DNA from 3 places in the Serratia sp. TSA_130.1 genome. Region 3 is predicted to be linked to each of the others. Evidence: riboswitches for the same ligand, from Rfam matches in the RefSeq annotation. Region 3 holds a riboswitch; each other region holds the start of a gene.
The links. A riboswitch is a leader RNA that binds a small molecule or an ion and turns the genes downstream of it on or off. The one in region 3 is predicted to bind thiamine pyrophosphate.
Positions count from the first base shown of each region.

Region 1: linked by a shared signal. The riboswitch ahead of thiC (phosphomethylpyrimidine synthase ThiC) and the one ahead of thiB (thiamine ABC transporter substrate binding subunit) in region 3 are both predicted to bind thiamine pyrophosphate.
Region 2: linked by a shared signal. The riboswitch ahead of tenA (thiaminase II) and the one ahead of thiB (thiamine ABC transporter substrate binding subunit) in region 3 are both predicted to bind thiamine pyrophosphate.

Region 1 covers NZ_JBQZFS010000013.1:7,193-10,463, forward strand. Annotated here, with positions in the region: gene nudC (NAD(+) diphosphatase) at 1-522, opposite strand, end outside; gene ACUTQY_RS24530 (Rsd/AlgQ family anti-sigma factor) at 624-1,127, shown strand; TPP riboswitch at 1,167-1,291, shown strand; gene thiC (phosphomethylpyrimidine synthase ThiC) at 1,406-3,271, shown strand, end outside.
Region 2 covers NZ_JBQZFS010000001.1:737,225-740,495, reverse strand. Annotated here, with positions in the region: gene ACUTQY_RS03435 (ABC transporter ATP-binding protein) at 1-708, opposite strand, end outside; gene tenA (thiaminase II) at 705-1,388, opposite strand; TPP riboswitch at 1,451-1,553, opposite strand; gene ACUTQY_RS03425 (LLM class flavin-dependent oxidoreductase) at 1,703-2,725, shown strand; gene ACUTQY_RS03420 (SDR family NAD(P)-dependent oxidoreductase) at 2,739-3,271, shown strand, end outside.
Region 3 covers NZ_JBQZFS010000003.1:377,942-381,212, reverse strand. Annotated here, with positions in the region: gene sgrT (glucose uptake inhibitor SgrT) at 1-9, opposite strand, end outside; gene sgrR (HTH-type transcriptional regulator SgrR) at 100-1,761, shown strand; TPP riboswitch at 1,799-1,917, shown strand; gene thiB (thiamine ABC transporter substrate binding subunit) at 1,975-2,961, shown strand; gene thiP (thiamine/thiamine pyrophosphate ABC transporter permease ThiP) at 2,937-3,271, shown strand, end outside.

The DNA of each region.
Region 1 (3,271 bases), on a different contig from region 3:
TTCGCGCGCCACCGCCTGCTCCAGCGTTTCGCCCACTTCGACGAAACCGGCCAGCACCGTGTGGATACCGCCGCGATGGCGCACGTGCTGCGCCAGCAGGATCTGATCGTCGCGCCGAATGGCGACGATCACGCAGGGCGCAATCTGCGGGTAGTACCGTTCTTTGCAGTGGCCGCAGAGGCAGGCGCTTTCGGTGCGGCTGAGATGCATCTCATGGCCGCAGTAGCCGCAAAAGCGATGGGAGCGGTAGAAATCCGCCAGCTGCACGCCGCGCCCGGCAAGCTGGAACAGACCACGATCCTGATCCAACAGCTGACGCACCGATCCCATCTCCCGCGGCATCGCCTGGCGCACCAGCCAGACCGGCGCGCCCTCCCACTCACCGATGATGCGCGCCATGTGGCCCTGCAGCCCGAGGACGGCGGCCGTCCCCGACGGCAATTCACCGTTCGGTAACCAAAGTTTGCTTTCATGGCTGACGATCCACCAGCCGTTTTCATTGCCCGTTAATGCAAGTTCCATATCGTTGTTGCACAACCTCAGCTTCACTGGCACTCTACAAATCGGCTTTGTTACATTTTAATAACTTACCGGTTACTTTTATTACTTACACGGAGTCAAACATGCTCAACCGTTTGGAAAGGCTGACTCAGCGCGTTGGCGGTAGTAATGAATTAGTTGATCAATGGCTTCAGGCCCGCAAGCAGTTGCTGGTCGCCTACTGCACGCTGGTAGGCCTCAAACCGAATAAAGAAAAGCATACGCCGCTGAATGAAAAAGCGCTGGAGAACTTTTGCCATAACCTGGTGGATTACCTCTCCGCAGGGCATTTTCATATCTATGACAGAATTATCAAACAAGTGGAAGGCGCAGCCAGTCCGAAAATGTCGCTGGCGGTGAACATCTACCCCAAGCTATGGGCCAATACCGAACAGATCATGGCGTTCCACGATCGCTATACCGAAGTGGATATCGATCAGGAGGTCTGTCTGGAATTCCATCAGGCCTTGTCGGATATCGGCGAAACGCTGGCGGCGCGCTTTGCGCTGGAAGATAAGCTGATCCTGTTGGAAGCGGAGGCCGCGCAGCAACCGCTGCCGGACCAGGCGCTGGATCCGGCGCGTTAAAATTTTATAGTTTTTTTTCTTATCCCTCCTATACTGGGGGGCATCTTGTCGGAGTGCCTAGCGCCTGATTTGTTCATCGAATCAGCCAGGCTGAGACCGTTAATTCGGGATCCGCGGAACCTGATCGGGCTAATACCCGCGAAGGGAACAAGAGTAATCTATCGCCACAGGCACGGCCTTCCCTTTGCGGGCGTCCAGCCTTATCGGCCACCATCATTACTCCCTCCGAGCTCCAGACAAGCAACTTTCCCAACCCAACACACTGGTAGGAACTTGCTATGTCTAACGTTAATCCACCGCGCGCCCGTAAAGCGCAACGCGAAGCCGCCCAGCAGTTTATCGACACGCTGCAAGGCATGGCTTTCCCAAACTCACGCCGCATCTACCTGCAGGGCTCGCGCCGCGATATCCAGGTGCCGATGCGCGAAATTCAGCTCAGCCCGACCCTGGTCGGCGGCAGCAAAGATAGCCCGCAGTATGAACAGAACGAGGCGATCCCGGTATATGACACCGCGGGCCCATACGGCGATCCGCAGGCCGAGCTCGATGTGCACGCCGGCCTGGCCAAGCTGCGCGCCGGCTGGATCGACGCGCGCGGCGATACTGCGACCCTGAGCGGCGCCAGTTCCGGCTTCACCCAACAGCGTCTGGCGGACGAGGGGCTGGATCACCTGCGCTTCGAACATCTGCCGCTGCCGCGCAAGGCGTTGCCGGGCAAGTGCGTTACCCAGCTGCACTATGCCCGCGCCGGCATCGTCACCCCGGAGATGGAGTTTATCGCCATCCGTGAAAACATGGGGCGCGAACGCATTCGCGGCGAGGTGCTACGCCACCAGCATCCGGGCCAGGGCTGGGGCGCCAACCTGCCGGACAACATCACGCCGGAGTTCGTGCGCCAGGAAGTGGCCGCCGGCCGCGCCATCATTCCTGCCAACATCAATCACCCGGAGGCGGAGCCGATGATCATCGGCCGCAATTTCCTGGTGAAGGTGAACGCCAATATCGGCAACTCGGCGGTCACGTCGTCGATCGAAGAAGAGGTGGAGAAGCTGGTGTGGGCCACCCGCTGGGGCGCAGACACCGTGATGGATCTCTCCACCGGCCGCTATATTCACGAAACCCGCGAGTGGATCCTGCGTAACAGCCCGGTGCCCATCGGCACCGTGCCTATCTACCAGGCGCTGGAGAAGGTCAACGGCGTGGCGGAAAACCTCACCTGGGAGATGTTCCGCGATACGCTGCTGGAACAGGCTGAACAAGGGGTCGATTACTTCACCATCCACGCCGGCGTGCTGCTGCGCTACGTGCCGATGACCGCCAAACGCCTGACCGGCATCGTGTCGCGCGGCGGCTCGATCATGGCCAAATGGTGTCTGTCGCACCATCAGGAAAACTTCCTCTATCAGCACTTCCGTGAAATCTGCGAGATCTGCGCCGCCTACGACGTTTCGCTGTCGCTCGGCGACGGCCTGCGCCCCGGTTCGATTCAGGACGCCAACGACGAGGCCCAGTTCGCCGAGCTGCATACGCTGGGCGAGCTGACCAAAATCGCCTGGGAATACGACGTACAAGTGATGATTGAAGGCCCGGGCCACGTGCCGATGCAGATGATCCGCCGCAACATGACCGAAGAGCTGGAACATTGCCACGAAGCGCCGTTCTACACCCTTGGCCCGCTGACCACCGATATCGCCCCGGGCTATGACCATTTCACCTCCGGCATCGGCGCGGCGATGATTGGCTGGTTCGGCTGCGCCATGCTGTGTTACGTCACGCCGAAAGAGCACCTCGGCCTGCCGAATAAAGAGGACGTCAAACAGGGCCTGATCACCTACAAGATCGCCGCCCACGCCGCCGATCTGGCCAAAGGCCATCCGGGCGCGCAAATTCGCGATAACGCCATGTCCAAGGCGCGTTTCGAATTCCGCTGGGAAGATCAGTTCAATCTGGCGCTCGATCCGGCCACCGCGCGCGCCTATCACGACGAAACCCTGCCGCAGGAGTCCGGCAAGATCGCTCACTTCTGCTCGATGTGCGGACCGAAATTCTGCTCGATGAAGATTTCACAAGAGGTGCGCGACTACGCCGCCGCCCAAGAGGCCGCCAAACCGATCGAGGTGCAGCTGACCGGCATGGAAAAAATG
Region 2 (3,271 bases), on a different contig from region 3:
CTCGGCCTGGCTTTTCAGCAGGTCGGCGTCATCCGGCGCGCGCGGCGGTTGCCCGCGGATGCGGTGGGTATCGTCGAGGCCCAGCGGCCAGGGCGACAGCACCAGCAGCCGGTGGCTCAGGCGGCAAGCCTCCATCGGGTCGTGAGTGATCAGCAGCACGGTATTTTGCGCCAGCAGCTCGGCGGCCAGGCTCTGGATCTCGGCGCGGGTAATGGCGTCCAGCGCGGAAAAGGGTTCGTCCATCAGCACGATTGGCTGGCGTTCGTAGAGCGTGCGGGCGATGGCGGCGCGCTGGCGCATGCCGCCGGACAGCGCGGCGGGCAGGCTGCGGCTATGCGCGGCCAGGCCTACGCGCTCGAGCAGATGCGCTGTCCATGCCCGATCCGGCGCTTCGCCGCGCAGCCGCGAGCCGAGGGCGACATTGTCTTCGACGCTCAGCCACGGGTAGAGCAGGTCTTTTTGCCCCATGTAGGCGATGCGCCCGGCGATCGGCAGGCCGTCGCTGCCGCTCACCGTACCCGAGCTGGCCTGCGCCAGCCCGGCGATGATCTTCAGCAGGCTGGTTTTGCCGGCGCCGCTGGCGCCGAGCAGGGAGACGAAGCTGCCGCCGGCGATGTCGAAGCTCAGCCGCTCAAAGATCGTCTGTTGACCGAAGCGCAGAGTGAGATCCCGCACCTGGATGCCGGGCGGGAGGCGCGGGGAGATCATGAGGCGTTCAGCCCCATTTGCCAAAATGCCGCTTCCAGCTGAGTGGCGGTGGTGAAAATCTGCGTCAGCTCGGTAAAGCGGCTTTGTGCGCCGCGCTGGTGGCCGACGGTTTCCAGCAGTTCGATGGCGGCGCGCACGCCGGCCAGATAGCCCTCGTCGCCGTAGTTGCGGATCCAGGAGGCGTAAGGATTGCCCTCCATTTGGGTGGCGGGATCGTGCAGCAGCCGCAGGCCGATTTCGGCATAACCGGCCACGCAGGGCAGCAGGCCGGCCAGCAGATCGAGGGCGTCGCCGGCATGGCCGATGTCCAGCACGTAGCGGGTGTAGTTCATGGTTTCCGCCGCCTCCGGTTGGGCGGCGATCTGCGCTTCGCTCAGCCCCCATTCGGCGCAGTAGGCCACGTGCAGCGGCAGCTCGGCGACGATGCCGTTGAGCGAGGCGGTGGCGGCGCGCATTTCCGGCAAGGTGCGCAGCTTGCTGACCAGCAGCGCGTAGGCGCGGGCGAAGTGCAGCAGGAACAGGTAGTCTTGGGTCAGGTAACGGCGAAAAGCGCGTTCAGGCAAGGTGCCGGCGGCCAACTGCTGCAGAAACGGGTGTTCGACGTAATTTTGCCAGTGGCTGCCGGCCTGTTGGCGCAGCCGGCCGTAAAGACCGCTTTCGAACAGGGTGGTGATGGACATGGGACCTCCTTGAGTCAGTGGAGATCCGGGCACGCTGAGGTATGAACAGACAACGGGTGATCGCGCGGTTGCCTAACCGTCCCTTCGCTGGCATGACCCAGATCAGGTTCAAAGGGTTCGGCTTGCGCCATCTCAGCCCGTAACAGGACACCCCTCGGAGCTGCCTGTTATACGACATTTGTTTTTTGATTACAATCGCCGGGCGGCGCGGCGGCAATCGGTTCGTTTAGTGCGATCGGGGGCGATTTTGCTGGCGCAAAGCGCGCGGTTTTTGTCACTGTAGGCCCATGTTTTGCCTCTGAGGATGATGCCCGATGAAAAAAATTGGTTTTCTCTCGTTTGGCCACTGGTCGCCTTCCGCCCAGTCCGGCACCCGTTCCGCGGCGGATGCGCTGCTGCAGTCCATCGATCTGGCGGTCGCCGCCGAAGATCTGGGGGCGGACGGCGCCTATTTTCGCGTACACCACTTTGCACGCCAGCTGGGGTCGCCGTTCCCGCTGCTGGCCGCCATCGGCGCCAAAACCCAACGCATCGAGATCGGCACCGGCGTGATCGACATGCGTTATGAAAATCCGCTGTACATGGTGGAAGACGCCGGCGCGGCGGATCTGATCGCCGGCGGGCGGCTGCAGCTCGGCATCAGCCGCGGCTCGCCGGAGCAGGTGATCGACGGCTGGCGCTATTTCGGCTATGCCCCGGCCGATGGCGAGACCGATGCGGACATGGCCCGCCGCCATACCGAAGTGTTCCTGGAAGCGCTGCGCGGCGAAGGGTTCGCCGAGCCCAATCCACAGCCGATGTTCCCGAATCCGCCTGGGCTGCTGCGGCCGGAGCCGTTTTCCGCCGGGCTGCGCGACCGCATCTGGTGGGGCGCCGGCTCGAACGCCACCGCCGTCTGGGCGGCGAAGCTGGGCATGAACCTGCAAAGCTCGACGCTCAAGAACGACGAAACCGGCGAACCCTTTCATATCCAGCAGGCCAAGCAGATCCGCGCCTATCGCGCGGCCTGGCAAGAGGCGGGCCATGCGCGCGAGCCGCGGGTTTCCGTCAGCCGCAGCATCTTCGCGCTGGTGGATCAGCGGGATCGCAACTACTTCGGCGGCAGCGGTAAGGAAGGCGACCAACTGGGGTATATCGATGCGCAAACCCGGGCGATCTTTGGCCGCAGTTACGCCGCAGAACCTGACGCGCTGATCGAACAGCTGGCGCAGGACGAGGCCATCGCCGAAGCGGATACGTTGCTGCTGACCGTGCCTAATCAGCTGGGCGTGGATTACAATGCGCACGTCATCGAATCGATTTTAACCCATGTCGCGCCGGCGCTCGGCTGGCGCTAAACGGAGGAGTGGCATGTCACGCATTTTCATTACCGGTTCGGTCGATGGGCTGGGCCGCGCCGCCGCGCAAACGCTGTTGGACGAAGGGCATCAGGTGATTCTGCATGCGCGCGCACCCGGCCGTCTGGACGCGGTGCGCGATCTGCTGGATCGCGGTGCACAGGCGGCGATCGGCGATTTGTCCGATGTGCAGCAGACTCGGCAGCTTGCCGAGCAGGTCAATCGCCTCGGCCGTCCGGACGCGGTGATCCACAATGCCGGCATGTTCACCGGGCCGCAGGTGATGCCGGTGAACGTCATAGCGCCCTACCTGCTGACGGCCCTGATCGAACGTCCCAAGCGAATCGTCTACCTGAGCAGCAGTATGCACTTTGACGGCGTGGCGGAGCTGAACGGCGTAGACTGGCTTGGCGGCGCCGCAGGTTCTTATTCGGACAGCAAGCTGTTCGTCACCACGCTGGCCGCCGCCGTGGCGCGCCTGTGGCCCGACGTCATCAGCAGCGCGGTCGATCCCGGCTGGGTGCCGACCAAAATGGGCGGCGCGGA
Region 3 (3,271 bases):
AGCTTTCATGATTACGCCCTCCCCTTTCATTGATGAAAATTATCGGCGTAATATAGGGAAAGAAAAATTGACGAGTTGAGACAGGAGTGTTCCTCTTTTATGTCCACGTCCAGATTGCAGCAGCAGTTCATCCGTCTGTGGCAGCGCTGCCACGGTGAAACCACCGACACCACGCTGCAGGCGCTGGCGGAGGCGCTGAGCTGCTCGCGGCGCCACGTACGCTCCCTGTTGAGCGCCATGCAGCGGGAGGGCTGGCTCACCTGGCAGGCGGAGTCGGGACGCGGCAAGCGTTCGCGGCTAACCTTTCATTACACCGGCCTGGCGCTGCAGCAACAGCGGGCCGAGGAGCTGCTGGAGCAGGATCGCATCGATCAGTTGGTGCAGCTGGTGGGCGACAAAAACGTGGTGCGCCAAATGCTGCTGTCGCAGCTGGGGCGCAGCTTCCGTCAGGGGAAACATATCCTGCGGGTGCTCTACTATCGGCAGTTGTACAACCTGCTGCCCGGCTCGGCGCTGCGGCGTTCCGAGACCCATTTGGCGCGTCAGATCTTCAACGGCCTGACGCGCATAAATGAGGAAAACGGGGAACTCGAATCCGATCTGTCCCACCATTGGCAGGCGCTGACGCCGCTGCACTGGCGGTTTTACCTGCGCCCGGCGATCCATTTTCATCATGGCCGCGAGCTGGAGATGGCGGACGTCATCAGCTCGCTTTCGCGTCTGACCTCGCAACCGCTGTTCTCGCATATCGAAAGCGTCACCTCGCCGACGCCGTTCGTTGTCGACGTGCATCTGCGCAGCCCCGACCACTGGTTACCCTGGCTGCTGGGCAGCGTGCACGCCATGATCCTGCCGCGCGAATGGCGCGATCTGCCGGACTTCACCCGCCATCCGATCGGCACCGGCCCCTACCGCGTGGTGCGCAACCTTCCCAGCCAGATGAAGATCCACGCCTTCGATGACTATTTCGGCTACCGGGCGCTGATCGATGAGGTCAACATCTGGGTGCTGCCGGAATTCTCCGAAGAACTGGTGCACTCCGGCGTACAGCTGCAGGGCGATGAAACCGGCAACAGCGAGCTGGAAAGCCGGCTGGAAGAAGGCTGCTACTTCCTGCTGTTCGATCAGCGCTCTCCCTTGGCGGCCGATCCCGCCATGCGCAGCTGGCTGTGCGAATTGATCAACCCCATTTCGCTGCTGAGCCACGCCGGGCCGCTCTACCAGCGCTATTGGTCGCCGGCGTACGGCCTGCTGCCGCGCTGGCACCACAACCGCGCGCTGGCGCAGCAGCCCAAACCGGCGGGGCTGACCGAACTGACGCTGACTCACTTCAATGAGCATTCGGAGTTCCACGCCATCCGCCAGGCGATCGAGCCGCTGCTGGCGCAGCACGGCATCCGCCTGATCGTGCAAAGCGTGGATTACGCGACCTGGCACCAGGGCGACGCGCGCAGCGATCTGTGGCTCGGCAGCGCCAACTTCTATCTGCCGCTGGAGTTTTCGCTGTTCGCCACGCTGTACGAGCTGCCGCTGATGCAGCATTGCATGAGCGAGGACCTGGCGCAGGATGCGGCGCTATGGCGCGCCAACCGTCTGCCGCTGGCGGAGTTCTGCCAGCGCCTGGTCAGCAATCACCAACTGCATCCGCTGTTCCACCACTGGCTGCAGCTGCACGGCCAGCGCAGCATGCGCGGCGTGCGAATGAACACCCTCGGCTGGTTCGACTTCAAGTCAGCCTGGTTTGCCCCGCCGGAGGCATAAGCGCCTTTCGCCCGGGTCGGTTAATCTTTACAATAGCGCCGTCTCAACGGGGTGCGGAGAGTCGGGCCGCGTGATAAGCCCGATTTTCCGCTGAGAGCACACCCGTCGAACCTGATCCGGTCAATACCGGCGGAGGGATTTGAGCCCAGCGAACCGGCGACGCCGCCTCGCCCCCTCAGATGCCCTTGCCCCCTTATTTTTCAGGAGTGCAACGTGGTCAAAAAATATCTGCCCTGCTTATTGCTGCTGTGCGCCGCGCCGGTGTTCGCCAAGCCGACGCTGACGGTTTACACCTACGATTCCTTCGCCGCCGACTGGGGCCCAGGCCCGGCGGTGAAAAAAGCCTTCGAAGCCGAGTGCGACTGTGAGCTGAAGTTCGTGGCGCTGGAAGACGGCGTCTCACTGCTGAACCGCCTGCGCATGGAAGGCAAGAACAGCGCCGCCGACGTGGTGCTGGGGCTGGACAACAACCTGCTGCAGGCGGCGCAGCAAACCGGCCTGTTCGCGCCGAGCGGCGTGGACACCGCCAAACTGACGGTGCCGGGCGGCTGGCAGGACGCGACCTTCGTGCCTTACGACTACGGGTACTTCGCCTTCGTCTACGACAAGGAAAAACTGAAGAACCCGCCGAAAAGCCTGCAGGAGCTGGTCAGCAGCGATCGTGACTGGAAGGTGATCTACGAAGATCCGCGCACCAGCACGCCGGGCCTCGGCCTGCTGCTGTGGATGCAAAAAGTGTATGGCGACAAGGCGCCGGCCGCCTGGCAGCAGTTGGCGAAAAAGACCGTGACCGTCACCAAAGGCTGGAGCGAAGCCTACGGCCTGTTCCTGAAAGGCGAAGGCGATCTGGTGCTCAGCTACACCACCTCCCCCGCCTATCATCTGATCGCCGAGAAAAAAGACCGCTACGCCGCCGCCACGTTCAGCGAAGGCCACTACCTGCAGGTGGAAGTGGCCGGCAAACTGAAGGCCGCCAAACAGCCTGAGCTGGCGGAGCGTTTCATGCAGTTCATGGTGACGCCGGCATTCCAGAACACCATCCCGACCGGCAACTGGATGTACCCGGTGATCAACACCCCGCTGCCCGTCGGCTTTGAACAGATGAACGTGCCGCATACCGCGCTGCAATACAGCGCCGAAGAGGTGGCCACACAACGCGGCGGCTGGATCCGGGCATGGCAAACCGCCGTCAGCCGCTGATCCCCCGCTGGCTCTGGCCGGGGCTGCTGGCCGCCGGCATGATCCTGCTGGTCGCCGCGCTGGCGATGGGCTCGCTGTGGCGTCACTCGCCGGACAGCGGCTGGCGCGGCCTGTGGCAGGACAGCTACCTGTGGCACGTGGTGCGCTTCACTTTCCTGCAGGCGCTGCTGTCGGCGCTGATTTCGGTGCTGCCCGCCATTCTGCTGGCGCGCGCGCTCTACCGGCGTCGTTTCCCCGGCCGGCAGTTGCTGCTGCGACTGTGCGCCATGACGCTGGTGCTGCCGGTGCTGGTGGCGGTGTTCGGCCTGCT